DNA from 3 places in the Azospirillum palustre genome. Region 3 is predicted to be linked to each of the others. Evidence: predicted binding sites of a transcription regulator. Region 3 holds the regulator's gene; each other region holds the start of a gene.
What was found. The regulator PhoB, encoded in region 3, activates phosphate uptake and scavenging genes when phosphate is short. The targets are predictions, from matches to a motif close to TNTCATAAAACTGTCA.
Positions count from the first base shown of each region.

Region 1: a site for PhoB is predicted at 3,001-3,016, ahead of ugpB (sn-glycerol-3-phosphate ABC transporter substrate-binding protein UgpB). Genes of this name have one in related genera too.
Region 2: a site for PhoB is predicted at 6,025-6,040, ahead of CRT60_RS28530 (RNA degradosome polyphosphate kinase). Genes of this name have one in related genera too.

Region 1 covers NZ_PDKW01000043.1:2,044,177-2,053,749, forward strand. The annotation lists gene ugpE (sn-glycerol-3-phosphate ABC transporter permease UgpE) at 1-322, opposite strand, end outside; gene ugpA (sn-glycerol-3-phosphate ABC transporter permease UgpA) at 319-1,203, opposite strand; gene ugpB (sn-glycerol-3-phosphate ABC transporter substrate-binding protein UgpB) at 1,407-2,762, opposite strand; gene CRT60_RS31910 (hybrid sensor histidine kinase/response regulator) at 3,071-4,678, opposite strand; gene CRT60_RS31915 (M48 family metallopeptidase) at 4,947-5,705, shown strand; gene CRT60_RS37655 (bifunctional diguanylate cyclase/phosphodiesterase) at 5,752-9,024, opposite strand; gene purB (adenylosuccinate lyase) at 9,459-9,573, shown strand, end outside.
Region 2 covers NZ_PDKW01000043.1:1,313,528-1,323,100, reverse strand. The annotation lists gene CRT60_RS28550 (DUF2252 family protein) at 1-378, opposite strand, end outside; gene CRT60_RS28545 (response regulator) at 527-970, opposite strand; gene CRT60_RS28540 (SDR family oxidoreductase) at 1,352-2,116, shown strand; gene CRT60_RS28535 (Ppx/GppA family phosphatase) at 2,187-3,755, opposite strand; gene CRT60_RS28530 (RNA degradosome polyphosphate kinase) at 3,779-5,926, opposite strand; gene CRT60_RS28525 (SixA phosphatase family protein) at 6,129-6,647, shown strand; gene CRT60_RS28520 (CYTH and CHAD domain-containing protein) at 6,749-8,365, shown strand; gene uvrA (excinuclease ABC subunit UvrA) at 8,538-9,573, shown strand, end outside.
Region 3 covers NZ_PDKW01000043.1:2,622,644-2,632,216, reverse strand. The annotation lists gene CRT60_RS34705 (ATP-binding protein) at 1-502, shown strand, start outside; gene CRT60_RS34700 (PstS family phosphate ABC transporter substrate-binding protein) at 631-1,677, shown strand; gene pstC (phosphate ABC transporter permease subunit PstC) at 1,720-3,102, shown strand; gene pstA (phosphate ABC transporter permease PstA) at 3,095-4,420, shown strand; gene pstB (phosphate ABC transporter ATP-binding protein PstB) at 4,522-5,268, shown strand; gene phoB (phosphate regulon transcriptional regulator PhoB) at 5,371-6,075, shown strand; gene CRT60_RS34675 (SAM hydrolase/SAM-dependent halogenase family protein) at 6,146-6,874, shown strand; gene CRT60_RS34670 (Bax inhibitor-1/YccA family protein) at 6,962-7,687, opposite strand; gene CRT60_RS34665 (ABC transporter permease) at 7,834-9,573, opposite strand, start outside.

The DNA of each region.
Region 1 (9,573 bases), 580 kb from region 3:
AGCGGAAGAAGGCCACCGCATAGGCCGACAGGATGGAGATGGCGATCTTGCCCAGCGCGATGGACAGCGCCATCACCAGGCTGTTCAGCATCATGGTGCGGACGGGCGTGTACATGGCGCGGTCGCCGGCCTCGCCCACCCAGGCCTGGGCGTAGTTGGTCGCCCCCTGCCCGCCCGGCCACAGCGGCAGGCCGCCGCGGCCGATGGTGCCGGAATCCCAGGTGGAGCCGATCAGCGTCACATAGATCGGATAGGCGAAGATCAGGACGCCGACGATCAGGACGATGTGCGGCAGCAGATCGATGAAACGGGTCGGCTTCATGAGTAGTGGACCTTGCGCTCGACGAAGCGGAACTGCACCGCGGTCAGCGCGATGACGATCACCATCAGGATCACCGACTGGGCCGACGATCCGCCGAGGTCGTTGTTGACGACGCCGTCCTGATAGACGCGGAAGATCAGCGTCTCCGTCGCCTTGCCCGGCCCGCCCTGGGTCAGGGCGTGGATGGTGCCGAAGGTTTCGAAGAAGGCGTAGACCATGTCGACCACCAGCAGGAAGAAGGTGGTCGGCGACAGCAACGGGAAGGTGATGGTCCAGAACCGCCGCACCGGACCGGCGCCGTCGATGCTGGCCGCCTCCATCACCGAGCGCGGGATCGCCTGCAATCCGGCCAGGAAGAAGATGAAGTTGTAGGACACCTGCTTCCAGCTGGCGGCCATGATCACCATCGTCAGCGCCTGCCCGCCGTTCAGCCGGTAATCCCAGTCATAGCCCAGCGCCCGCAGCGCCCGGCCGAAGGATCCGATGTCGGGGTTGAAGATGAACATCCACAGCACCGCCGCGACGGCCGGCGCCAGCGCGTAGGGCCAGATCAGCAGCGTCTTGTAGGCCCGCGCTCCCTTGAGCTTCGAATCGGCCAGCACCGCCAGCAGCAGCGCCAGCCCCATCGCCAGCACGGTCACCGCCAGGCTGAAGACGACCGTGACCTTCAGCGTGTCGAGATAGTTCGGGTCGCCCAGCACATTGGTGAAGTTCTCGAACCAGACGAACTCGCTGCGGATGCCGAAGGCGTCCTGCAGGTGCACCGACTGCCAGATCGCGTTGGCGGCCGGCCAGATGAAGAACACCAGCGTCACGGCCACCTGCGGCGCCAGCAGCAGGTAGGGCAACAGCCGGTTGTCGAAGGTGACGCGACGCTGCAAAGGATGGTCTTTCGGCGGTTATGCGTGAAGCTCGGCTTCCCCCTCTCCCCCCCGGGGAGAGGGCCGGGGTGAGGGGGAGGCATGGAATGGATTTCGTGGGGAGCGTAGAGTGCGCGATTCTTGAAGATCCTTGCCGCGCATCCCCCTCACCCTAACCCTCTCCCCGGGGGGGGGGAGAGGGGATGCGGGAGTGGTTCAGCAGATCAGCCCTTGTTGGCGCGCTCGAAGTTGCGCAGCACGGTGTTGCCGCGCTTGATCGAGGCGTCCAAGGCCTGCTTGGCGTCCTGCTGGCCCTGGAAGGCCTTCTCAAGCTCTTCCTGGATGATGTTGCGGATTTCCGGCAGGTTGCCCAGGCGCAGGCCCATGCTGTTCTCGGTGGTCGGCGTCCGGGTCAGCTGGGCGGCCGGCACGTCGGCGCCGGGGTTCTTCTCGTAATAGCCCTGCGCCTTGGCCAGTTCGAAGCCCTTCATCGTCACCGGGACGTAGCCGGTGTCCATGTGCCACTTGGCATCGACCTCGGGCCGGGCGAGGTAGGTGAAGAACTGCGACACTGCCTTGTATTCGGCCGGCGTGCGCTTGGGCGAGGTCATCACCCAGAAGGCGGCGCCGCCGATGATGCTGTTCTTCGGGCCGTCCTTGGCAAATTCCGGCCAGTAGGGCAGCGGAGCGGCACCCCAGGCGAAGGTCGCCTCCTTCAGGATGCGGCTGCGCAGGCCCGACGAGGCGTGGATCATCGCGCATTCGCCCGACGGGAACAGGGCGTCGGGCTTGTTGTCGCGGCCGCCATACTTGAACAGGCCATCCTTCTGCATGTCGATCAGCGTCTGGACATGCTTGACGTAGAGCGGGGCGTCGATCTTCAGCTCGGCGTTCAGGCCGCCGAAGCCGTTGGCCTGGCTGGCGAAGGGCGTGTTGTGGATGGCGCCCAGCTGTTCGAACTGCGCCCACACCGGCCAGGCGGTGGTCAGCGGGCAGGTGGAGCCCGACGCCTTCAGCGTCTTCGTCGCCTCGATCATCTCCGGCCAGGTCGCCGGCGGCTTGTTGGGATCGAGGCCGGCCTTCTGGAAGGCGTCCTTGTTGTAGAACATGATGGTGCTGGAGCTGTTGAACGGCAGCGCCATCATCTTCCCGTCCTTGGACGAGTAGTAACCCTTCACCGCCGGGATGTAGGCGTCGGCGTCGAAGGACGCGCCCGTCTCCTGCATCAGCTGGTAGACCGGCTTCACCGCCGGACCGGCGGCCATCATGGTGGCGGTCCCGACCTCGAACATCTGCACGATGTGCGGCGCGTTGCCGGCGCGGAAGGCGGCGATGGCCGCCTGCATCGTCTCCGGGTAGCTGCCCTTGTAGGAGGCGTTGACCTGGACCGCCTGCTGGCTGTCGTTGAAGTCCTTGGCGATCTGCTCCAGCTGGCCGCCCAGCGGCTGCGGCAGGCCGTGCCAGAAATCGATCACGGTCTTCTGTTGCGCGAGAGCCGAGCCCGGCAGTGCGGCGGCGAACAGCAGGGCGGAGGTGGCGGCGGCGCCCGACAGGAGGGCAAGCTTGCGGCGGGTCAACATGCGGTGGGTCTCCCTATCCCGGTATGGTTCGCGGTTGTCATGAGGGCAACGGGTTGCCGTCCCGCGACGCTTTCGTGAAGTTTTGGTGGCAATCGCAGACGCCGCTGCACACGCCAATGCGCGCGACGTTGTGTGCGATTGCGAAAAAGACCGGCAGCGCGATGATCGCTTTCGAAACTGTTTGGTTGCTCTAACCGTCACACTGCGCACGCATACGCGGGTCTGTCAAGACGCCGCATTACAGTTTTATGACGTGAAAATCGCAGCGATGGAATGTTGCAGAGCGAAAACGCGCAAGTGCGGAACGGCTAACGCGGGCAGACGGCATCCGGACGGCGGACGGACGGTAGGGCCCCCGCCCGTCCGGCCATCAGGCTGCGGCTCAGCAGGCGGCGCAGGGCGGTCGGATCGCAGGGCTTGTGGACCAGGGGAAAGCCGCTGCGGTCGACGCTGCGCAGCCGGTCGGGATCGGTGTCGCCGGTGACGATGACGCCCGGTACCCGCCGGCCGCAACGGGCACGGACCGCCTGGATGGCGTCGATGCCGGTCTCCGGCCCCGACAGGCGCAGGTCGGACAGCACGAGGTCGGGCGCAGCAGCGCCGCCCTCCAGCCCGGCGCAGGCTTCGTCGATGCCGCGGGCGGGGATGACCGCATAGCCCCAGCCACGCAGCAGCAGCCCGATCCCTTCAAGCTGCACCGCGTCGTCCTCGATCACCAGCACCGTGCGGGTTTCCATGGGTGTGGCAGCGGCGAAGGACGACTGGCCGGCCGCCGGCTCCGGTTCGCTGTCGCCGGAGTCGTCGCCCGAGCGGTCGCCGTCATTGCCGGCCAGCGGCACCTCCACCGCGAAGACGGAGCCCTTGCCGAGCCTGGAGCGCACCGTCACCGGATGCCCCAGCACCTGCCCCAGCCGCCGCACGATGGCGAGGCCGAGGCCCAGACCCTGCTTGCGGTCGCGCCCCGGATTGCCGAGCTGGTGGAAATCCTCGAAGATCACGGCATGGTTGGACGGGTCGATGCCGACACCGGTGTCCCACACCTCGATGCGCAGGAACTCGCCGCGCCGCCGCGCCGCCAGCAGGACGCCGCCCTTCAGCGTGTAGCGCAGGGCGTTGGCCATGATCGGCCGCAGCAGCCGCTCCATCAGCGCCGGGTCGCTGGTGATGTGGGCGTCGAACGGGTGGATGTTGAGGCGCAGGCCCTTCGCCTCCGCCTCCGGGCCGAATTCCTCCAGCATCTTGGCGAACAGTTCGTCGACCGGGAAGGTCTCCGGCTTGGCGGTGACCAGCCCGGCCTCCAGTGCCGAGACTTCCAGTAGGGCGCGCAGCAGCGCCTCGCCGCCGAGGATCGCCTGCTCGAGCTTGTTCGCCAGCTCGATGGAGGCCGGATCGGTCAGCCGGCCGCTCAGCAGATGGTGGAACAGGTGCATCGCCTGGAAGGGCTGGCGCAGGTCGTGGCTGGCGGCCGACAGGAATTTGCCCTTGGCGGTGCGGGCGCGCTCGGCATCGGCGCGGGCCTGTGCCGCCTCCGCCCTTGCTTCCGCCAAGGCGGCGGCCCCGGCATCGGCGACAAGAGCCACCGCGCCGGTGCGGCCATCGGCGTCCGGGACGGGCGTCAGCGCCAGCATGCAAGGAAAGCCGGGAAGCGGTCCGGTGGTGGAGGCAGGCGTGCCGGTCGCCATCACCCGCCGCCGCAGCCCGTCGAGCCCTTCGGCCGTTTCGGCCGGCAGCCCGGCCTCCGCCAGCGACAGCCCCTCCACCCCGCCCGGCGCATGGCCGATCAGGGCGGCGAAAGCGGGATTCGCCACCAGCACGCGCCCATCCTCGCCAAGCAGTGCCTGGGGAGAACCGTTGGCCGACAGCAGGGCGTCCAGCCAATCCTCACGCGTCGGAGTTTTTCCAGGGATGAGGGGCATGGCATGTACTCGGCAAAGCTGAAGGGAAGACCGACCGCAGGCAAACGAACATATGAACTGGCGGCAAATGGGAGGCCTACAGACCACCGCGTTACCTCTGCTTTATCTTGTGCCCCGATCGATCGTGTCAAATGTGACCTCAGTCGACCCCATAGGCCGGGATCGTTCGAAAGCCCTAATGCTTTAAGCCGAAATCGGGCCGCGGCACCATTCCGACAAAGGGCGGAGGACGCTTCCGCAGCCGGCGCCGGCCGCGCTATAAGACGGCATGGTGCAACGCCTCCCCGCCCTATTGCGTCGCCGCAAGCGGTCCGCCGCCCGGCCGCCCCAGCCGCCCCGCGCGCTGGAGATATCCGGCCTGCCGATTCCGCTGGAGCTGCGGGAAAGCGCGCGTGCGACCCGCATGACCCTGCGGGTCGATGCCGGGCGCGGGCTGGTCCAGGTGGTGGTGCCGGTCGGCGTGTCGGAAACCGATGCCCGCCAGTTCGTCGGCCGGCATGACGGCTGGCTGCGGGCGCGGCTGGCGGCGATGCCGCCGTCCCTGCCCTTCGCCGACGGCGCCAGCGTGCCCTATCTCGGCATCGAGCATGTCATCCGTCACGACCCTGCCATGCGCGGCCCGACGCGCATCGAGGACGGCGCCCTGCTGGTCGGCGGACAACCGGAACACGTCGCCCGCCGCGTCCGCGATTTCCTGACCGCGGAGGCCAGGCGTGAACTGGCGACCCGCGCCCGGCTGAAGGCCGCGACCATCGGTGCCCGCGTCGCGGCGGTGACGATCCGCGACACCAAAAGCCGCTGGGGCAGTTGTTCGTCCACCGGCCGGCTATCCTTCTCCTGGCGGCTGATCCTGACGCCGGAGCCGGTGCTGGATTATGTGGTCGGGCACGAGGTGGCCCATCTGCGCGAGATGAACCACTCGCCGCGCTTCTGGGCGCTGTGCGCCAGCCTGACCGACGGCAGCGGCGTGGATTGGCCGCGGGCCTGGCTGAAGGCGAACGGCACGCGGCTGCTGCGGTACGGGTGACGCCCGCCACCCGATCCGACGCCCAACCCAACGCCGAGCAAAGCGCCTAGCCCACCGGTTCGGCCACCCGCGGCTCGGCTGCGGCGGCATCGCGCCGGACGAACTCCAGGAAATCCTCGTAGGGCATCGGACGGCCCAGCAGATAGCCCTGGCACTGGTCGCAGCCCATCTCGGCGAGGCAGTCGTACTGCTCCTCCGTCTCCACCCCTTCGGCCAGCGTCTGCATGCGCAAAGACCGCGCCATGCCGATGATCGCCTCGGCGATGGCGCCGCTGTCCGGGTTGCCGGCGCGCAGGCCGCTGACGAAGCTGCGGTCGATCTTCAGCTTGTCGACACGGAAGCGCTTCAGATAGGCCAGCGAGGAATAGCCGGTGCCGAAATCGTCGATGGCGACCGGCACGCCCAGCTCGCGCAGCCGCGCGAAGGTTTCCGACACCACGTCGGACTCGTCCATCAGGACGCTTTCCGTCACCTCCAGCTCCAGGGCCGAGGGCGGGATGCCATAGGCGGACAGCCAGCCGGCCACCCGCTCCGCCAGTCCCGGACGGCGCACCTGCACCGCCGACAGGTTGACGGCGATCAGCAGATCGTGGTGGCGCAGCAGTTCGGCCGCGCGGCGGCAGGCCTCGCCCAGCACCCAATCGCCCAACGGCAGGATCAGGCCGGTATCCTCGGCCACCGGAATGAACTGGCCGGGCATGATCAGCGTGCCGTCGGGCTGGCGCCAGCGCACCAGCGCCTCCGCCCCGATCAGCCGGCGGCCGTCCATGGAGAACTGCGGCTGGAAATGCAGCTCCAGCTCGTTGTTGGCGAGCGCCCGGCGCAGGTTGCTTTCGGTCCACATCCGGTCGGAGGCGCGGCGGTTCAGCTCCGGCGTGAAGAACTGGTAGGTGGCGCGCCCGGCCTCCTTCGCGGCATACATCGCCATGTCGGCGCTTTTCAGCAGCCCGTCGATGCCGGTGCCGTCGTCGGGGTAGATGGCGATGCCGATGGAGGGCGTGACCTGCAACTCGTGCCCGTCGATCAGATAGGGTTCCGACAAGGCGTGCAGAACCTTGCGGGCGACGATGCCGGCGGCGTCGGAGCTGTCCATGTCGCCGATCAGGATGATGAACTCGTCGCCGCCCTGGCGGCTGACGGTGTCGCCCGCCCGCACGGTGGCGGTCAGCCGCCCGGCCACCTCGCGCAGCAGGTCGTCACCGACCTGATGGCCCAGGCTGTCGTTGATCGTCTTGAAGCGGTCGAGATCGACGAACAGCAGCCCGACCCTGGTGCCGTGGCGCCCGGCGGCCAGCATGGCGCGCTCCAGCCGGTCGCGCAGCAGGAAGCGGTTGGGCAGGTCGGTCAGGAAATCGAACTGCGCCAGATGGCGGATACGCTCCTCCTGCGCGCGGGTCGCGGTGATGTCGCTGAAGGCGGCGATGTAGTTGGCGACGGCGCCGTCCTCGTTGCGGACCAGCTTGACGCTCAGCCACTCCGGAAACACCTCGCCGTTCTTGCGGGTGCTCCAGATCTCGCCGGCCCAATGGCCGTTTTCGCGCAGTTGCACCCACAGGTCATCGTAGAATCCCGGCGGGTTGCTGTCGGAGCGCAGGAATTCGGGATTGCGGCCCAGCACCTCGTCCCGATCGTAACCGGTGATGCGGGAAAAGGCGTCGTTGGCGGCGACGATCTGCCGATGTTCGTTGGCGACGAACATGCCCTCCGCCGCGTTGTCGAACACCTTGGCCGACAGGCGCAGCTGCCATTCCGCCCGCTTGCGCTCGCTGATGTCGCGGGCGATGGCCGAGTAATAGACGTCGCCCTCGTAGGTGATCCGGCTGGCGGTGACCTCCAGCTCCAGCGTGCGGCCGTCGGCGGTGCGGTAGGCGGTCTCGTAATGGCTGGCCGCGTCCTCGCCCTCGGCGGCGAAGCGCTTCAGCAGGTCGGCCTGCCCCATCACGAGGTCTTCCAGCGTCCCGCCCAGGGCCTGGCAGCCGAAGGGATTGATGTAGGCGATGTGCAGGCCGGCGTCGGCCAGCACGACGATCTCCGACACATGGTCGATGAAGAAGTTGGCGAGATACAGCTGGCGCGCCCGTTCGCGCAGCATGCTGTCGCTGTGCCTGACCCGCAGCTGATAGCCGCCGACGATGCGCCGGATCCAGCCGGTGACCAGCCATGACACGCCGACCGAGGCGGCCAGCGCCACGGCCAGCACCGCCACCGTGGTCCAGACCCGCTGGTTGACGCCGCGACTGATCTCCGCCCGGCGGACCTCCATCTCCTTGCCGACATCGTCGATGTAGAAGCCGGCGACCAGGATCCAGCCCCAGACGCTGGGGGCCGAGACATAGGCCATCTTCGGCGTCGGCCGCGCGGTGACCGGGTGGATCCAGTCGTAGCGCAGCTCGCCGCCGCCCTGGCGTCCGAGTTCCAGCAGCCGGGTGACGAGGTCGCGCTCGGTCTTCCACGGCAGGTCGCGGGCATTCATCCCCTCCGACGCCGGAGCGGTGGGCGACAGCAGCACCTGCCCGTCCTGGCGCAGCACCCCGACATAGCCGGTTTCCCCGAAGCGGAAGGCGCGCAGACGCTCCAGCGATTCGTGCTGCAAGCGCGCCTCCACCGCCCCCAGCGCGTCGCTGGCGCCGATCACCCAGTCATAGGGTTCGAAGCGGCGGACGAAGGCCAGCTTGTCCACCGCCGATCTGTCGCTAGTTTGAGCCGGATCGTCCGGCATGCGCCAGCGATAGCGGGCGAAGCCGCGCAGGCTGGGATCCTGGACCGCCCGCATCAGCTCGCGCATCACGGCGGCCCCCTGGGGATCGGGGGCGGAGAAGGGAGAGGTCCCCTCCCGCGACGGGTCGACCGGCATCAGCACCGATTCGCCGTTCAGGTCGTTGATGAAGTAATAGCCGCGCCCGCCGGAGAAGCGCAGCGGCCGCAGCGTCTGCTTGATCGATTCCTTCACCGACGCTTCGGGCAGGATGTCCTTTTCCCGGTCATGGACGCTGCGGGCGATGGAATAGGCCTCGTCGACCTGGGCGCGCAGCTGCTCCTTCAGAAGCGGTTCGACGCGGGAGCGCATGTAGGCGAGGTAGGACTGCGCGTTCTCCACCTCCTGCACCAGGGCCTGATGCTGCTCCTCGACATAGCGCGCCTCGCTCTGCTGGAGGTCATGCTCCAGGTCGGCCCAATGCTGCCAGACGAAATAGAGGCCGAGCCCGAGGACGAGCGCCGACACCAGCGCCATCGACGCCAGGAATTGCAGGCGGTAGAGCCGGGCCTCGTCGGACGAGCGCGACGGCGCACGGACCAGCTCGGCGACGGGGTCGGACAAGAAGGGCTCCCTTCGAATGGCCTGTTCGGTGGAACTCGCGGAAACCAGCAGGGCCGGTCCCGACGCGCTGTGCAAGTGTTGCTTAATGCTCGCGCGGATTCAACTGCAAGCAAATCAAATCCACCCGGGCGCGACTCTTTGACTGTTTTCCTCGCGCATGGATGGACGGCGACGTTCGGATCCGCATGTCGACAGGGAATTGACGGAAAGTCCGCCCGCGCAGCGTTAGGCGCGGATTCCCTTAGGCTGGCAAGGATTCGCCCATGAAGATTAATGCCGCCGGCAGCGGAGCGGGCAGGCAAGCCGGTCGGGCGGACGGATCGGGCCATCGCGAGGCTTTAAAACGCCCCCCGGCACCGCTATGGTCGCGCGCGCGTGCCGTCAGACCCGCAGCCGCTCCTTATTCCAGCGCCAGCATCCTCCGGAGAGTGCCGATGATCCCCCGCTATACCCGCCACGAAATGGCCCGCATCTGGGAGCCGGAAAACCGCTTCCGCATCTGGTTCGAGATCGAGGCGCACGCCTGCGACGCGCAGGCCGAGCTGGGCG
Region 2 (9,573 bases), 1.3 Mb from region 3:
GATCATCCGCTCCAGCATCAGCGCCGTGGTGACGCCGGGCAGGTCGGAACCGCGCGCCGCGGTGGCGAGCGACAGGCCGAGCCGGATCAGGTCATGGGCGGGGTTGCCGACAACCGTCTGGTCGACATCGCGAATCTGAATGCCGATCCGGCCCTTGGCATTGGCAACCGGTCCGAGGTTGCCGACATGGCAGTCGCCGCAGATCCAGACCGGCGGACCGTCGGGGATCCGGCCGCTGGACTGCTCCAGCCATTCGTAGAATTTCACGGTGCTGCCGCGCACATAGGCGTGAGCGGATTCGGCCATCTTGAGATTTCGGCGCTGGGACAGGACCGCTTGGCGTTGATCGGGCGGGGTGGGCTGGTTATTCGACGACATCATCCATCCGGATCCGAAGTTGCGAGGCCGGAAATGGGCAACGCATCGATCATCCGCCATGCCGCAACCGGCCAACCCACAACGACCCAGCCATGCATGCTTACGGGGCATGTTCCTGGGAACCGCCGGCGATCAAGCTGATTTTCTCTCAACTTCCTCGGATTGTGAGAATGGGGAGTGTGCTTCGGCACGACTTCGAGATGAGTTGCATCAGTTTTTTCGGAACTATCGGCTTAACCAAGTAGCCATTGGCACCGATCTTCAACGATGCCATGACAATGTTCTGCTCGGAATGGGCAGTGAGCATTACAATCGGGGTTTCCTTTTTACCAGGCAAAGGCACATATCCATCCCTTACAGCTTTCGTAAATTGGAGCCCGCTCATTCCCTTCATCACCACGTCACAGATAACCACGTTGATATGGTTTGAGAACAGGCACGCCAATGCAGTTTCCCCACTGTATTCCTGATAAACCTCTGATATCCCATGGGCATTCAGGATTTTTCTTACCAGATCCGCAGTGAATTTGTTGTCGTCCACAACCAAAACGGAAAGCAGTTTGTGATCGATCAGCTTGGACAGCTCTTCCATTTTGACCTGTGTGGGGGATTGGAGAATACCGAGAGAGCAGGTCGTTGGATATGAAGTTCAGACACTCACGGACAATTAGGAAATACTCTTATATACCATGAGTATTTCCATCGGTAAGTTTCAAATATTTTTCAGGTTCGGTTTATAGGCTATTCACAGAATCCGCAGCCAAACACAGGAACTTTGCAGGGAGACGTCTGGCGGGTTGCGCTTCAGGATAGAACCCACCCCGCTTACAGGCAAAAAGCACATAAGTTAGGTTATGGAAAATAATGCCGCCGCCGTCCGCCTCGGCCTTGCGAATTCGAAAGCAAGAATCGGATAGCCTGAACCTGACCGTTTTCGCGACTTTCGCGCCATTCACCGCATGGAAGAATGGCAATGAAACAGCTGGACGGAAAGACTGCAATCGTCACGGGTGCCAGTTCCGGGATCGGGCGCGAGGCGGCGCTGCTGTTCGCGGAGCACGGCGCGCAGCTCGTTCTGGTGGCCCGGCGGCGTGACGAACTGGAACGGCTGGCGGACGAGATTCGGAGCAAAGGCGGCGATGCCATCGCCGTGGCCGGCACCGTCGCGGATGCCGAGGTCGCACGCGCCGCGGTCGAAACCGCCATCCGCCGGTTCGGCGGACTGGACGTGGCCTTCAACAATGCGGGCACCGTCGGCGCCCAGGTTCCGCTTCCCGATATGACGGCGGAGATATGGCACGAGGTGATCGATACCAACCTGACCAGTGCCTTCCATGCCGCCAGGCACCAGATTCCGGCGATGCTGTCCCGCGGCGGCGGATCGCTGATCTTCACCTCGACCTTCGTCGGTCATACCGTCGGCTTTCCCGGAATGGCTGCCTATGCCGCCAGCAAGGCCGGATTGATCGGCCTGATGCGGGTGATTGCGGCGGAATACGGGCCGCAGGGCATCCGCGCAAACGCCTTGCTGCCGGGCGGCACCGATACGCCGATGGGACGGGCCGTGTCGAACACGCCGGAGGCGCTGGCCTTCGTCCAGGGGCTTCACGCCCTGAAACGCCTTGCGACGCCACGGGAGATCGCGCAGTCGGCGCTCTATCTGGCGTCGGACGCGTCCAGCTTCACCACCGGAACCGCACTGCTGGTGGATGGCGGCGTGTCGATCACCCGGACGTGATCAACCGGACATGATCGGGCAGGGCCGCACGCCATTCACCGGCGTTCGGCCCTGCCCTATTCCTCCGGCCCTACTCGGCCGCCTGAGGCCGCAGCGGCTGGACCACGTCGCTCTTGAGATTCATCGCCTTGGCCAGTGCGTCGATGCGGCGCTGGACCGCTTCGCCGGACGGGACGCTGCCGTCGTCGGGCAGGGTCAGCACGATGCGGCCATCGCCGACCTTCAGGCTCGTGCGCTCCAGCAAAGCCGTGGCGCCGCCCGACAGCGTGTGGGCAAGGCGCAGGGCCAGACCCAGCACCAGCGCCTTCATGCCCTGCCCCTCGCTCACCAGCGTCCGCACCGGCGCGGTCAGCGGCACGTCGATGGCGCCGGCATAGCGGGCATGGGCGGCAAGCGCGAGGAAAGCGCGCTCGTCATGATCCAGCGCCGGGAACGGATAACGCAGCACGCGCAGGAAGGCATGCTCCGCCCGGTAGTCGGGATGGTCGGCCCAGCCGACGTCGCTCAGCAGGCAGGCGGCATGGCGCAGACGGATGGCGTTGTCGTCCTCGCCGGCGAAAAGCCCGGCGGTCCAGGACATCAGCAGGGCCGGATCGCCCATCCGCACGAAGCGCCGCGCCCAATCGGTGGCCGACGCCATCAGCGGATCCTCGCGCTGCCCCTCCGGCGAGAGCAGCGAATAGAGATGCCCTTCGCGCAGGCCGTAGGCGGAGAAGACCAGCTTCGACGGCTGGGCGATGCGGAGCAGCCGTTCCAGCACCAGCCCGGCGAGAGGCAGCGTGTCGAGCCGGCGGCGCGATCCCGCCATCTTCTCCAGCGACGAGCGGCTCTGCCGGCCGATCAGGCCGGTGAACTCCCGCGCGTCCGCCGACGGGATGGTGTAGTGGTGGATGATGTGCAGCGGATGGCCGGACTGTTCCATATGCAGCTTGGCGATGGCGCGCCAGCTGCCGCCGACCGGGTAGAAGGGCCGCCCCTTCATCGCCGGCAGCCAGGGCAGCGATTCCAGATGCTGGTCGATCAGCTTGGCTGGGCCGCCCTTGGTCGAACCGACCTCCATCAGCCGCAGCGGGCCGAGCGGCAGCGTCACCTGCTTGCCGATCACGCCGCGGTCGAGCGTCACCAGCTCCAGGCTGCCGCCGCCGAGATCGCCGACGAGACCGTCCGCGCCGGGGGTGCCCGACAGCACGCCCATGGCCGACAGCCGCGCCTCCTCCTCGCCGCTGATGACGCGGACGGTCAGGCCTGCCCGGCGTCGGATGGCATCGACGAAGGCGGCACCGTCGCGGGCATCGCGCACGGCGGCGGTGGCGATCACGTCGAGCCGGCCGACGCGCATGCCCTGGGCCAGGGTTGCGAAGCGCTCCAGCGCCGCCAGCCCCTGGGCGACGCCGTCGGGGTTCAGCACGCCGGCCTTCTCCACGCCGCGCCCGAGACCGCACAGCACCTTCTCGTTGAACAGGGCAAGCGGCGAGCGGGTCAGCCCGTCATAAACGACGAGACGGATGGAGTTCGACCCGATGTCGATCACGCCCACCCGGTCTCCAACGCGCTCCCCGGCGGTCGCAACGCCTGAAGCGCCGCCGACCGCCTGCCCCAGCTCGCCGAAATTGGCGGCGGCGCGTTTCTCAATGTTCATACTCTCGCTCCCGTCACCCGCCCTCAGGACACCGTGTGCAGCATCAGCCGCGGCGGCGTGCGCTTGTTGCTGAGCGCGCTGCCCCGGCCGGACAGGCTGGGGTTGGTCATGAAGTAATTATGGGCACTGAACGCATCGGGGCCAGCCTTGATGCGATGGTACACGCCATCGGGGCCCAGCTTCCAGGTGCTTGCGTCGTCCTTCATGTTGGCGACCATGATCTGGTCGAGCACCTGCTCGTGCACCGTCGGATTCTCGATGGGCACCAGCGTCTCGATGCGGCGGTCCAGATTGCGGGTCATCCAGTCGGCGGAGGAGATGAAGATCTTGGCCTGGTTGCTGGGCATGGGATGGCCGTTGCCGAAGCAGATGACGCGGCCATGCTCCAGGAAGCGGCCGACGATGCTGCGCACCCGGATGTTCTCCGACAGCCCCTTCACCCCCGGCCGCAGGCAGCAGATGCCACGGATGATCATGTCGATCTGCACGCCGGCCTGCGAGGCCTTGTACAGCTTGTCGATGATGACCGGATCGACCAGGGAGTTCAGCTTCACCCAGATCGACGCCGGCCGTCCGGCGGCGGCATGGGCGATCTCCGCCTCGATCAGGTCCGACAGCCGCTGGCGCAACGTGATCGGGGCGATGGCGATCTTCTCCAGCACCTTGGGCGTGGCATAGCCGGTCATGAAGTTGAACATGACGGCGGCGTCGTGGCACAGCGCCGGGTCGCAGGTGAAGAAGGACAGGTCGGTGTAGACCTTCGCCGTGATCGGGTGGTAGTTGCCGGTGCCGAAATGGACGTAGCTGCGCAGCGCCTTCTTCTCGCGCCGCACCACCAGCGACACCTTGGCGTGGGTCTTCAGATCGACGAAGCCGTAGACCACCTGGGCGCCGGCGCGCTCCAGATCGCGCGCCCAGCGGATGTTCGCCTCCTCGTCGAAGCGGGCCTTCAGCTCGACCAGAGCCGTGACCGACTTGCCGGCCTCCGCCGCCTCGATCAGCGCGGCGACGATGGGGCTGTCCTTGCTGGTGCGGTAGAGCGTCTGCTTGATGGCGACCACCTGCGGGTCGCGGGCCGCCTGCCGGATGAACTGCACCACCACGTCGAACGACTCATAGGGGTGGTGGACGACGATGTCCTTGTGGCGGATCGCCGCGAAGCAGTCGCCGCCGAAATCGCGGATCCGTTCCGGGAAACGGGCGTTGAAGGGGCGGAAGACCAGATCGGGCCGCTCGTCGACGATCAGCAGCTTGGTGTCGGTCAGGCCGATCAGCCCATCCAGGATGAAGACGTCGTCCGACGCGACGTTCAGCTCATGCCGCAGGAACTCGCGCAGGTCGGCGGCCATGCCGCTGTCGGTGGCGAGCCGGATGACGCTGCCGCGGCGGCGGCGCTTCAGCGCGCTTTCGAAGGTGCGGACCAGATCTTCCGCCTCTTCCTCGATTTCGATCTCGCTGTCGCGCAGCACGCGGAAGACGCCGTGCGCCTTGACCTGGAACGGAGGGAACAGGCGGTCGATGAACTGCATCACCACCTTTTCCAGCTGGATGAAGCGGATGTCCGAACCCGGCAGGCGCAGGAACCGCTCAAGCTGCGTCGGCAGCGGCACCAGCGCGTCGATGTGCCGGCCCTTGACCGGGTCGTGCAGCTGGAGCGCCAGTGAGAAGCCGAGGTTCGGCAGGAACGGGAAAGGGTGGGCCGGATCGACGGCGATGGGCGTCAGGATCGGGAAGATATCGTCCAGGAACTTGGCTTCCAGCCAGTCCAGTTCCCCTTCGCTGAGGTCGGCCGGATCGACGACCGAGATGCCGGCGCCACGCAGTTCGCCTTTCAGCGAACGCCATGTGGCCTGCTGGCTCTCCATCAGGGCGGCGATGCGCTGCTTCACGGCAGCCAGCTGCTGGGCCGGCGTCAGATTCTCAGGGCTGGGCGTCTTGACGCCGGCGGCCACCTGCCCTTTCAGGCCGGCGACGCGGACCATGTAGAATTCATCGAGGTTGCTGGCGGAGATCGACAGGAAGCGCAGCCGCTCCAGAAGCGGGTGATTCGCGTTGGCCGCCTCGTCCAGGACGCGCTGGTTGAAGGCCAGCCACGAAAGCTCCCGATTGATGAAGCGTTCCGGGGCGTTTGGCTCGATACCGACCGAATCGAGTTCCTGGAGATGCGTCACGTCGACCTCTGAAATCGTGAAATCCCGAACGCCGGCGCTTGGCTTTGAACCATGCCGACGACGGTTATATGGTGGGCAGACAGAGTATCCCATATGCGTTACGGTTTCAGGACTCCCATTTGGTTAAACACTGCGACCTCTTCCCGCCTCGCCGATCCCGCCACCAGCCCCCTTGCCCCTCCCCTGCCGGCAGATTTCCGCCATGAAGACGCTGTTCCTGCTGCGCCATGCCAAATCCTCCTGGGACGATCCGTCGCTGGGCGACCACGAGCGCCCGTTGAACGCCCGTGGAGAGAAGGCGGCCACCCTGGTCGGCGCCTATCTGGCCAAGCATCACGCGCACATCGACCTCGTGCTCTGTTCGACCGCCGTGCGGGCCGTGGAAACGCGCAAGCGGGTGATGACGGCGATGGGTACGCCCTATCCGCCGGTGGAGCATGAACGCGGCCTGTATCTGTGCGGCGCACACACGCTGCTGGAACGGCTGCGCGACGCCCCCGATTCCGCGACCGGCCTGATGCTGGTGGCGCACAATCCCGACCTGCACGAACTGGCGAACGCCCTGACCGGCAGCGGCGACCATGGCCTCCGCCACGACCTGGCCGACAAATTCCCGACCGGCGCCTGCGCCGTTCTGGTCTTCGAGACACTGCATTGGGTCGACCTGGAGATGGGCGCCGGCCGGCTGGCGGATTTTGTGCAGCCGCGTAAACTCTCTTAACCTGCGGCGGCGGTTGGAGTATCCACGGATCCACCTGATACGCTCCAGGCCAGTTCGGCCGCAAGGCCGCGCCCCGGCCGGATTCGGGAGGAAGCCGACCCTTGACCCCCGTCAGCCCACCCACGGCACCACCCAGCAACCCCCAGCCCGGCCCCGACGCGCAGCCGGCCGCCTCGACGTTCCGCGAGGTGGAGTTGAAGCTGCATGCGGCGACGGCGGATCTGGCGCGGGTGGCGGCGCTGCCGGGGCTGCTGGCGATTGCCGACGGCCCGGCGGTGAGCCAAAGGCTGCGAACCGCCTATTTCGACACGCCCGACTTCAAGCTCGCCGCCAACGGGGTCGCGTTGCGGGTGCGGCAGGAGGGCGACCGCTTCGTCCAGACCCTGAAAACCGTCAACAGCGCCAGCCCCGGCGATTCGGCCGCCGTTGCCGTGCGGCGGGAATGGGAGTGGGTCGTCGCCGGAGAGGCGGTCGATGTTGGCGTGCTGACGGATCCCAGCGTTGTCGGGCTGGTGCCGTCGGCGGCGCTCGATGCGCTGGACTGCCTGTTCATCACCGACTTCCGGCGCACCACCCTGCTGCTGCGCCCCGATCCGCTGACCGCGGTCGAACTGGCCGTCGATGACGGCGGCGTCTATGCCGGCGGCAACTCCCTGCCGATCAGCGAAGTGGAACTGGAGCTGAAGGCCGGCAAGGTCGCCAGCCTGTTCGATTTGGCGCTGATGCTGCAATCCGCCATTCCCATGCGCATCGGCACCGAAAGCAAGGCGGAGACCGGCCTGCGGATGGTCACTGGCAGGGCGCCGGGACCGGTGGAAGCCGAACCGCTCGGCCTGTCGCCGTTGACCACGGTCGCGGAGGCTTATCGCCACATCCTGCGTCAGGCGCTGCGCCAGTTCCTGGCCAATGAATCCTGTGCGCTGGCCGGCGGCGACGTGGAGGGGTTGCACCGCATGCGCGTGGCGCTGCGCCGGCTGCGCACCGCCCACCGCCTCTTCGCTCCGCTGATCGCCGCGCCGGAAGCCGACCGGCTGGTCGAGGAAAGCCGGGGGCTCGCCAAGCGGCTGGGACCGGCGCGCGGCTGGGACGTGCTGATGTCCGGCGTCCTCGCTCCTCTCCTTGCCGATCCGAAGGCGGCCCAGGGCATCGACCGGACGGCATTGGAGCGGCTGGAGTCGCTGGCCCGCTCCGCCGGGGCCGGTCCGGCGCGCGAAGCGATGGCGGCGATTCTGGCGCCCGGCTGCACCACCACCGTTCTCGGCCTCGCCGCGTGGCTGGAGCATGGCCGCTGGATGTCGGAGGCGGACGGCGACCGGCGGGCCATGCTGTCGGCGCCGGTCACCACGCTTGCCGGCGGCTGGCTGTCCGCGCGCATGGCGAAGCTCGGCAAGCCGGCGAAGCCGCCGGAGGATGCCAAGGGGCGCGACAAGCTGCGCCGGCGGCTGCGCACGCTGCGCTATACCGCCGATTTCTTCCGGGGACTTTATCCTGAGGCGGCCACCCTGCCCTTCTTCGCGGCGCTGGAACAGTTGCAGGCGGCGCTGGATGCCGATCAGGACGCCGTCACCAGCGCCCGCATGCTCGCATCGCTGACCGGCGCCGACCCGAAGACGGTCGGCGTGGTCGCCGCCTGGATCGAGCGCCAATCCGAAAAGCGGCGCAAGGCGCTGCCCGAGCTGTGGAAGCGGTTCCGCGCCGTTCCGCCCTTCTGGTCATGACCGACCCGCGCGGGGCGCCGGTGGCAATACCGCGCCTGGCGCATATATCGTCAGCCGACCGGCGGCGGGGGCCATTTCCACTGGGCCATTTCCTCTGCCGGCCGATTTTCGTCATGCGTCGCGGCGCCTTGCCGCTTTCCATCCGGAAAAGCTTCGGGTAAAAGAACACTCCATGAACAAATACATCAGCGTCCGCGGCGCGCGGGAACATAACCTGAAGAACGTCGATGTGGATCTGCCGCGCGACGAGCTGATCGTCATCACCGGCCTGTCCGGATCGGGCAAGTCGTCGCTTGCCTTCGACACGATCTATGCCGAGGGGCAGCGGCGCTATGTGGAGAGCCTGTCGGCCTACGCGCGCCAGTTCCTTGAGCTGATGCAGAAGCCGGACGTCGATTCCATCGAGGGCCTGTCGCCGGCCATCTCCATCGAACAGAAGACGACCTCCAAGAATCCGCGCTCGACCGTCGGCACGGTGACGGAGATCTACGACTACATGCGCCTGCTCTGGGCGCGCGTCGGCATCCCCTATTCGCCGGCCACCGGCCTGCCCATCGAAAGCCAGACGGTCAGCCAGATGGTCGACCGCATCATGGCGATGCCCGAAGGCACGCGGCTGCTGCTGCTGGCGCCCTTCGTCCGCGGCCGCAAGGGCGAGTACAAGAAGGAAATCCAGGACCTGCGCAAGCGCGGCTTCCAGCGCGTGCGGGTCGACGGCACCATGTACGAGATCGACGAGGTACCGGCGCTCAACAAGAAGCTCAAGCACGACATCGAGGTGGTGGTCGACCGCATCGTTGTCCGCGAAGGGCTGGGCAACCGTCTGGCCGATTCGCTGGAGACCGCGCTGGGGCTGGCCGACGGCATCGTCTGGGTCGAGAATGCCGAGACCAACGAGCAGACCGTCTTCTCGCAGAAATTCGCCTGTCCGGTCAGCGGCTTCACCATTCCGGAGATCGAGCCCCGGCTGTTCTCCTTCAACAACCCGTTCGGTGCCTGCCCGGCCTGCGACGGGCTGGGCAGCAAGATCTATTTCGACCCAATGCTGGTGGTTCCGGACGAGCGGCTGACCCTCGCCAAGGGCGCCATCGCGCCATGGGCCGGTTCGACCTCCAAATATTACGACCAGACGCTGGAGAGCATCTGCGAGCATTTCGATGCATCGATGACGACGCCCTGGCAGGATCTGCCGGAGAAGGTGCGCAAGA
Region 3 (9,573 bases):
GATCAAGTACACGCGCGAGGACACCGACGTGACCGTCAGCGTGGCGCTGGCCGACGGCGCCGCGGTGGGCTTCACCGGCCTGCCGGCGCCGGGCGGCGTGGCGAAGGACAAGCGGGCCGGGCGCGGCGGCACCGCCATGGTGTCGGTGTCGGTGCGCGACCGCGGCGACGGCATCGCCCGCACGCACCTGCCCCGCCTGACCGAGCGCTTCTACCGCGTCGATGCCGCGCGCTCCCGCGCCATGGGCGGCACCGGGCTGGGGCTGGCCATCGTCAAGCACATCCTGAACCGCCACCGCGGCCGGCTGACCATCGAAAGCGAGGTCGGAGTGGGCAGCGCCTTCACGGTTTATCTGCCCGCGGTGGGAGAAGCGATTTCCCCCTCTCCCCCCAGGGGAGAGGGCCGGGGTGAGGGGGAGACGCATCAGGATTTTCGTGGAAGGGCCGCCACGCTTCCCCCTCACCCTCTCCCCGGGGGGGAGAGGGGATTGGGCCGGATGTGAGAGGGTTTGGGTGCTCTGTGACGCTGTCATGAAAGCGTCATAAAAACGTAATCAATCGGTCGCCCTCCGGGTCTATGGTCCGCGCCATTCCGCTGGACCAGTCTCCGTTTCCTCAAGGAGGGGCACCCGTGACCACCCGGACCCATGTTGTCGCCGCGACCGCCCTGGGCCTGGCCCTGGCCCTGGGCCTTGCCGCCCCGGTCTGGGCGCAGTCGCGCGACCAGATCCGCGCGGTCGGCTCCTCCACCGTCTTCCCCTTCACCACCGCGGTGGCGGAGGCCTTCGGCAAGACCGGCAAGTTCAAGACCCCGGTGGTCGAATCGACCGGCACCGGCGGCGGGTTGAAGCTGTTCTGCGCCGGCGTCGGCCCGGCCCATCCCGACATCGCCAACGCCTCGCGCCGGATCAAGAAGTCGGAAATCGACCAGTGCGCCGGCAACGGCGTCACCACGATGACCGAGCTGAAGATCGGCTATGACGGCATCGCGCTGGCCTCCTCCCGGAAGGCGGCGCCGGTGTCGCTGTCCACCGTCGTGCTGTGGAAGGCGCTGGCGAAGGAGGTGCCGGTCAACGGCGCCCTGGTCGCCAATCCTTACAAGCTGTGGTCCGATATCGACCCGTCGCTGCCCAAGGCGGCCATCGAGGTGCTGGGCCCGCCGCCCACCTCCGGGACGCGCGACACCTTCAACGAGCTGGCGATGCTGGAAGGCTGCAAAAAGCTGGCCGAGGTCGCCAAGGCCGTCCCCGACGAAAAGGCGCGCGAGCGCGCCTGCATGACGATCCGCGAGGATGGCGCCTATGTCGAGGCCGGCGAGAACGACAATCTGATCGTCCAGAAGCTGCTCGCCAACCCCAGCGCCTTCGGCGTCTTCGGCTACAGCTACCTCGACCAGAACCGCGACACGCTGCAATCCGCGAAGATGGACGGGGTGGGTCTGACGGCGGAGACGGTGGCCGCCGGCAAGTACGAGCTGGCCCGCCCGCTTTACATCTACGTCAAGAACGCCCATGCCGGCGTCATCCCGGGCATCCGCGAGTTCATCGGCGAATACACCTCCGAACGGGCGATGGGCGACGACGGCTATCTGGTCGACAAGGGCCTGATCCCGGAGCCGAAGCCGCTGCGCGACGCCGCCCGCGTCGAGGCGGTCAACCTGACGCCGTTGCAGTTCTGACCAACTCCTCTTCCTGCCCCTGTCTTCGCCTGAGTCGCCCGCATGCAGCTGACCCTCCTCGCCCTGATCCTGGCCCTGCTCACCGTGATCGGCTTCATGATCGGCCGGTCGCGGGCGGCGGCGTCCGTCGGCGGGCGGGTGGCGGAGCTGCATTCGGTCCCCTCCTACCACGGCGTCTATGTCGCGCTGTGGGCCGGGCTGCCCGCGCTGCTGCTGTTCGTCGCCTGGACGGCGTCGGAAGGCTGGCTCGCCATCCAGCTGGTGCTGTCGGCCCTGCCGGACCGGCTGACCACCGGCGACGGCCAGTCGGTCGCCCTGCTGAAGGCCGACATCCTCAACCTCGCCCACGGCATCTCGACCGGGCGCGAGGCCGATCCGCTGGTGGTCGAGGCGGCGCGCCGCTACGCTGGCTTCCGCGACCTCGCCGGCTGGAGCCTGCTGGCCGTCGGTGCCAGCCTCGCCATTGCCGGGCTCGCCTGGGGCCGTCACCGCATCGGACCGGACCTGCGCGCCCGCCCGGCAGTGGAGCGGGTGGTGCGGGTGGCGCTGGTCGTCTGCTCGCTGGTCGCCATCCTGACCACGGTCGGCATCGTGCTGTCGCTGCTGTTCGAAGCGCTGCGCTTCTTCAGCGTCGTCTCGCCGCTCGACTTCCTGTTCGGCACCCATTGGAGCCCGCAGATGGCGATGCGGGCCGATCAGGTCGGCTCCAGCGGCTCCTTCGGCGCCATCCCGCTGTTCGCCGGCACGCTGCTGATCACGGTGATCGCCATGCTGGTGGCGGTGCCGGTCGGGCTGATGGCGGCGATCTACATGTCGGAATATGCCGGTCGCGGCGTGCGCACCTGGCTGAAGCCGGCTTTGGAAATCCTGGCCGGCATCCCGACCGTGGTCTACGGCTTCTTCGCAGCACTGACGATGGCGCCCTTCGTGCGCTCGGTCGGCGAGGCGCTGGGGCTGGACGTCAGTTCGGAATCGGCGCTCGCCGCCGGCATCGTCATGGGGGTGATGATCATCCCCTTCGTCAGCTCGCTGTCGGACGACGTCATCAACGCGGTGCCGCAGAGCTTGCGCGACGGCTCCTACGGCCTCGGCGCCACCAAGTCGGAGACCATCAAACAGGTCGTGCTGCCCGCCGCCCTGCCCGGCATCGTCGCCGCGGTGATGCTGGCGGTCAGCCGCGCCATCGGCGAGACGATGATCGTCACCATGGCGTCGGGCCTGACCGCCAACATGACCGCCAACCCGTTGCAGGCGGTCACCACCGTCACCACCCAGATCGCCACGCTGCTGGTCGGCGACCAGGAGTTCGACAGCCCGAAGACGCTGTCGGCCTTCGGCCTCGGCCTCGTGCTGTTCCTCGTCACGCTCTGCCTCAACATGGTCGCCCTGCGGGTGGTCCGGACCTATCGGGAAAAATATGACTGACCTCGTCGAGCGGGACGCGGCGGCCGTGACGCCCTCCCATGCTTCCTCCTCTGGCCCCTCCACCGCGCCGAAGTCGCGCCTGCGCGGCGAGGCCTTCGCCCGCCGCCTGCGCGCCCGCCATGCCGCGGAGCGCCGCTTCCGGCTGGCCGGCGCCGCGGCGGTGGCGCTGGCGGCGCTGATGCTGGTGCTGCTGCTGGGCTCCATCGTCGCCAAGGGCGCCAGTGCCTTTTGGGAAGCGCGCATCCGGCTGGAGGTGACGCTCGACCCGGCGGAGGTCGCCGACCGCAACTACACCGCCCCGCTGCGCCGGGCGCTCTACGCCCAGTTCCCCCAGGTCACCGACCGCGCCGGCCGCCGCGTGCTGAACGACCTGCTGTCGTCGGGCGCGCCCTACGAGCTGGAGGCGATGGTGGCGAAGAACCCGGCGCTGGCCGGCACGACGCAGACAATCTGGGTCCGCGCCGACGACCAGATCGACCAGCTGGTGAAGGGCGCCTACCGCCGCGACCTGCCGGAGAGCGAGCGCGGGATCAGCGACGCCAGGGTCGCCGCCGCCGACGCGCTGCTGGCGTCGGGTGCGCTGGCGCAGGGCTTCAACACCACCCTGTTCACCGCCGGCGACAGCCGGGAGCCGGAACAGGCCGGCATCGGCGGCGCCATCGCCGGCTCGCTGCTGACCCTGCTGGTGACCATGGCGCTGTCGGTGCCGACCGGCATCGCCGCCGCGGTCTATCTGGAGGAGTTCGCAGCCAGAAACCGCTGGACCGACCTGATCGAGGTGAACATCAACAACCTCGCCGCGGTGCCGTCGATCATCTTCGGCCTGCTCGGCCTCGCCGTGTTCCTGGGATTCTTCGGCATGCCGCGCTCGGCCCCGCTGGTCGGCGGGCTGGTGATGGCGCTGATGACGCTGCCGGTCATCATCATCGCGTCCCGCGTCGCGCTGAAGGCGGTGCCGCCGTCGATCCGTCAGGCGGCGCTGGGTATCGGCGCCTCGCCCCTGCAGACGGTGCTGCACCATGTGCTGCCGCTGGCGATGCCCGGCATCCTGACCGGCACCATCATCGGCATGGCCCGCGCGCTGGGCGAGACGGCGCCGCTGCTGATGATCGGCATGGTCGCCTTCATCGTCGACATTCCGCACGGGCTGACCGACAGCGCCACGGTGCTGCCGGTGCAGATCTACATGTGGGCCGACAGTCCGGAGCGGGCCTTCACCGAGCGCACCTCGGCGGCGATCCTGATCCTGCTCGGCGTCCTGATCCTGCTGAACGGCGCGGCCGTGATCCTGCGCAAGATTTTCGAGAGACGGTGGTGAGCGCCATGAGCATTCCAGGCAGCATTCAGAACCCGCTGAAGCTGCGGCCCCGCGCCGACGAGCGTGCCGGTCAACGCGCGGGTGCAGCATTGCCCAACAAGATGACCGCCCGCGGGGTGAAGGTGTTCTACGGGGCCAAGCAGGCGTTGAAGGGCATCGACCTCGACATCCGGGAAAACCGGGTGCTGGCGCTGATCGGCCCGTCCGGCTGCGGCAAGTCGACCTTCCTGCGCTGCCTGAACCGGATGAACGACACCGTCGAGGGCTGCCGGGTCGAAGGGCAGATCGCGCTCGACGGCGAGGACGTTTACGGCAAGGCGGTCGATGCGGTGCAGCTGCGCGCCCGCGTCGGCATGGTGTTCCAGAAGCCGAACCCCTTTCCGAAGTCGATCTACGACAACGTCGCCTACGGCCCGCGCATCCATGGCCTGGCCTCCGGCCGGGACGAGCTGGACGAGGTGGTGCAGACCTCGCTGAAGCGCGCCGGGCTGTGGGCGGAGGTGAAGGACCGGCTGCGCGAACCCGGCACCGGCCTGTCCGGCGGCCAGCAGCAGCGGCTGTGCATCGCCCGCGCCATCGCCGTCAGCCCCGAGGTGATCCTGATGGACGAGCCCTGCTCGGCGCTCGACCCCATCGCGACCGCCCACATCGAGGAGCTGATCGACGAGCTGCGGGCCAACTACACCATCGTCATCGTCACCCACAACATGCAGCAGGCCGCCCGCGTGTCGCAGCGCACCGCCTTCTTCCATCTGGGCGAAATGGTGGAGTGCGACGACACCGAGGAAATCTTCACCAACCCGCGTGACGAGCGCACCCAGGGCTACATCACCGGCCGCTATGGCTGAGCCCTGCCCTGTGTGCCCGATGCCCGCCCCTCTTCCCTCCTTTGTTGAAAAGGCTGTGCCATGCCGGTTAACGTCGAGACGCGCGCTGTGAACGGAGCCACCATGAACGCGGCCCTGAAGCCGCTCGTCCTGATCGTCGAGGACGAGGCCGACATCCTGACGCTGCTGAAGTACAACCTGGAAAAGGAAGGCTTCCGCGTCGCCACCGCCAGCGACGGCGAGGAGGCCCTGCTGGCCGCCGGCGAGCAGACGCCGCACATCGTCCTGCTGGACTGGATGCTGCCGCTGATGAGCGGGCTGGAGGTCTGCCGCCAGCTGCGCCGCAACGCCAAAACCCGAGACATCCCGATCATCATGCTGACCGCCCGCGGCGAGGAAGGCGACCGGGTGCGCGGCCTGAATTCCGGCGCCGACGACTACATCACCAAGCCCTTCTCCCCGACCGAGCTGGTCGCCCGCATGCGCGCCGTGCTGCGCCGCGCCTCTCCCGGCATGACCGACGAGGTGCTGACCTTCGCCGACGTGACGATGGATCTGGCCGCCCACCGTGTCCGCCGCAACGGCCGGGACGTACATCTCGGCCCGACCGAATTCCGCCTGCTGCGCCATTTCATGCAGCATGCCGGCCGTGTCTTCTCGCGCGAACAGCTGCTCGATCTGGTGTGGGGCCATGACGTGTACGTCGAGCCGCGTACGGTCGACGTACACATCCGCCGCCTGCGCAAGGCGATGAACGAAGAGGACGAGCTGGACCTGATCCGCACCGTGCGGTCGGCCGGCTACGCGCTGGATACCAAGTCGATGTGAGTGCGGGGTAGGATGGGGGCAGAACCACCGCAGCACTGGTGAGACTGCCACCCATGCCCCCCGTGCCCTCATGATCCTGCTCTTCACCGATTTCGGGCTTTCCGGCCCCTACACCGGCCAGATGAAGGCGGTGTTGGCGCAACAGGCGCCCGGCGTGCCGGCCATCGACCTGTTCGCCGACGCCCCCGCCTTCGACCCGCAGCTTTCCGCCTATCTGCTGGCGGCCTACGCCCCGGCCTTCCCGGCCGGCAGCGTCTTTCTCTCTGTCGTCGATCCCGGTGTCGGCACCGACCGGCGGCCGGTGATGGTGGAGGCCGACGGGCGCTGGTTCGTCGGACCGGACAATGGCCTGTTCGCCCTGCTCGCCCGCCGCGCAACGTCGCTAAACGCCTGGACAATCGACTGGATTCCGGACCGGCTGTCCGCCAGCTTCCACGGCCGCGACCTGTTCGCCCCCGTCGCCGCCAGTCTCGCGACCGGCAGGTCCGTCGCACGCAGCCCGCTCGATCCCGCCGCCATCGACCGCCCGGACTGGCCGGACGAGCTGCCGCGCATCGTCTATGTCGATGTCTACGGCAACGCCATGACCGGCCTGCGGGCCTCCGCCCTGCCCGCCGATGCGATACTGACCGCAGGCGGAACCCGCATCGCCCGCGCCCGCACCTTCGGTGCCGTCGGGCCGGGGCAGCCGCTGTGGTACGAAAACTCCAACGGGCTGGCGGAGATCGCCGTCAACCGCGGGCGGGCCGACCGTGTGCTGGGTCTCAAGGTCGGCGACACGGTGACCGTGGAGCCCTGAGCCGGCCCAAAAGAAAACCGCCCGGAAGCGGGTGCTTCCGGGCGGCGGCTGCTTGATCCGATGCTTGTCCGATCAGGCGTCTCGGGATCAGTCGTTGTTGCGCTGGCCCAGGAACTGCAGCAGGAACTGGAACAGGTTGATGAAGTCCAGGTACAGCGTCAGGGCGCCCATCAGGGCCAGCTTGCCGGTGCTCTCGTGATCGTAGCCCTCGGCGTAGCTTTCCTTGATCGACTGGGTGTCATAGGCGGTCAGGCCGGTGAAGATCAGCACGCCGATGGCGGAGATCGCGAAGTGCAGGGCCGGCGACTGGAAGAAGATGTTCGCCAGGCCGGCGATCACCAGGCCGATGACGCCCATCATCAGGAACGAGCCCATCTTCGACAGGTCGGCCTTCGTGGTGTAGCCGTAGAGGCTCATCGCCAGGAAGGTCGCGGCGGTGACGAAGAAGGTCAGCGCGATCGACGCCCCGGTGAAGACCAGGAAGATGGCCGACATCGACAGGCCCATCGCACCGCAGTAGGCCCAGAAGATCATCTGTGCCGATGCGAAGGACAGGCGCTGAATGCCGAAGGACAGCACCATGACGAAGGCGAGCGGGGCCAGCATCACCACCCACTTCAGCGGGGTGCCGAAGATGGTGGCCATCATGGCCGGGCTGGACGACACGAGTGCGGCGACCAGACCCGTCAGGATCAGGCCGGCACCCATGTAGTTGTACACGCGCAGCATGTGCTGACGCAGGCCTTCGTCGAAGTATCCCCGATCTGTCGCGCGGCCTGCGGTCGCGAAGCGGTTATAGGTCGGGTCTGCCATGGTTTGGTTTCCTCGGTGGAATTGGGTGATCCCGTCGCAGGACATATTGGCGAGTCCGCCATGCGGTTCAATAGGAATCGACGGCGCTTTTTCCAGATGAAAAAGCTTTCACGATTCGTTTTTCCTGCGGGTTCATCATACGGGAGTCACTCGTTCCGAAGCAATGGCGCCGAAGGCTGGCCCAGAGCCCGCCAAGTACCATAGAACCCGAAAGCCAGCGTGATCGCCGTGCTCAGCAAAGCGGTGGTGATGACCGCCGACGGCAGGAAGCTCCATTCCCAATGCATCAGGAACTTCAGCACCGCCCACGCGGTCAGCGTGCCGATGATGCCGGCGATGACCGCGGTCAGCAGTCCCAGCAGCCCGTATTCCAGCAGGAAGGCGCGCAGCACGTCGCCGCGGGTGGCCCCCAGAACCTTCAGCACCACCGCGTCGTAGACCCGGCGGCGGTGGCCGGCGGCGACCGCACCGGCCAGCACTAGCGTGCCGGCGGCCAGCGTGATGCCGGCGACGATGCGCACCGCGGTGCCGATATGGCCCAGCATCTCCGCCACCGTGTCGAGCGCGTCCTTCACCCGCACCATGGTGATGTTGGGGAAGCGTTGCAGGACGGCGCGCTGCACCTGGGTTTCGGCATCGGGCGTGGCGCGGACGGTGGCGACCCAGGTCTGCGGCGCCCCCTCCAGCGTGCCGGGGGCGAAGACCATGGTGAAGTTGATCGCCATGCTGCTGAAATCGGCCGACCGCACGTTGGCGACCTTGGCCTCGAAGCTGCGGCCCAGGATGTTGACGGTCATGGTGGCGCCGGGACCGATGCCGAAGGCCTCGGCGACGCTCTGATGGATCGAGATCAGCGGCGGCCCGGCATAGTCGGTCGGCCACCAGCTGCCGGCGGTGACGGTTGAGTGTTTCGGCAGCGTCGCCGAATAGGTGATGCCGCGGTCGCCGGCCAGGATCCAGGCCTGTTCCGGGTTGACCAGCGCCTTTTCGGCGTCCTCGCCGTTCACCCGCTCGATCCGGCCGCGCAGGCTCGGCACCGCCTCGAAGGCGCTGGCGCCGGGGACGGCGGTGACGAGCTCGCGCAAGGGATCGAACTGGTCGCGCTGGATGTCGACGAAGAAGAAGGCGGGGGCGTCCTGCGGGATCGTCTCCGACACCCGGCGGGAGAAGTTGCCCTGGATCAGCGCGATGGCGACCAGCACCGTCAGGCCGAGACCCAGCGACAGCACCACCGCCGCCGTCGGGTTGCCCGGCCGGTGCAGGTTGGCGAGCGCCAGACGCAGGCCCGGACGCCTGACGCGCCCCACCCGCGCCGCGCCCCAGGTGACCAGGGCGGCGGCGGCGCGGAAGGCGAGGAAGGTGGCGATGGAGCCGCCGACGAACCACAGGGCGAAGATCTTGTTGTGGGCGGTCAGCACCGCCAGCCCGGCGAGCGCCAGGGCCGACACGATCATCGCAACCGTGTAGGGCGTGCGCGGCCGGCCGCCGGCCGGGGCGATCACGTCGCGGAACAGGGCGCCCGCCGGCACCTCGCGCGCCCGGCCGAGCGGCCACAGCGAGAAGGTCAGCGCCGTCAGCACGCCATAGAGGGCGGCGAGCGCCAGGGCGCCGGGATAGACGCCGATATGGGCCGACACCGGCAGCACGCCGTCGAGCAGCCGGCCCAGCGCCAGCGGCGCCACCGCACCCAGCGCCAGCCCGATGACGATGCCCAGCAGGGCCAGCGCCAGGATCTGCGCCAGATAGAGCTGGAAGACCAGGGCGCCGGGCGCGCCGATGCACTTCATCATGGCGATGGTGCGGGCACGCGAATCGAGATGGCTGCGCACCGCGTTGCCGACCCCGACGCCACCGACCAGCAGCGCGGTCAGCCCGACCAGCGTCAG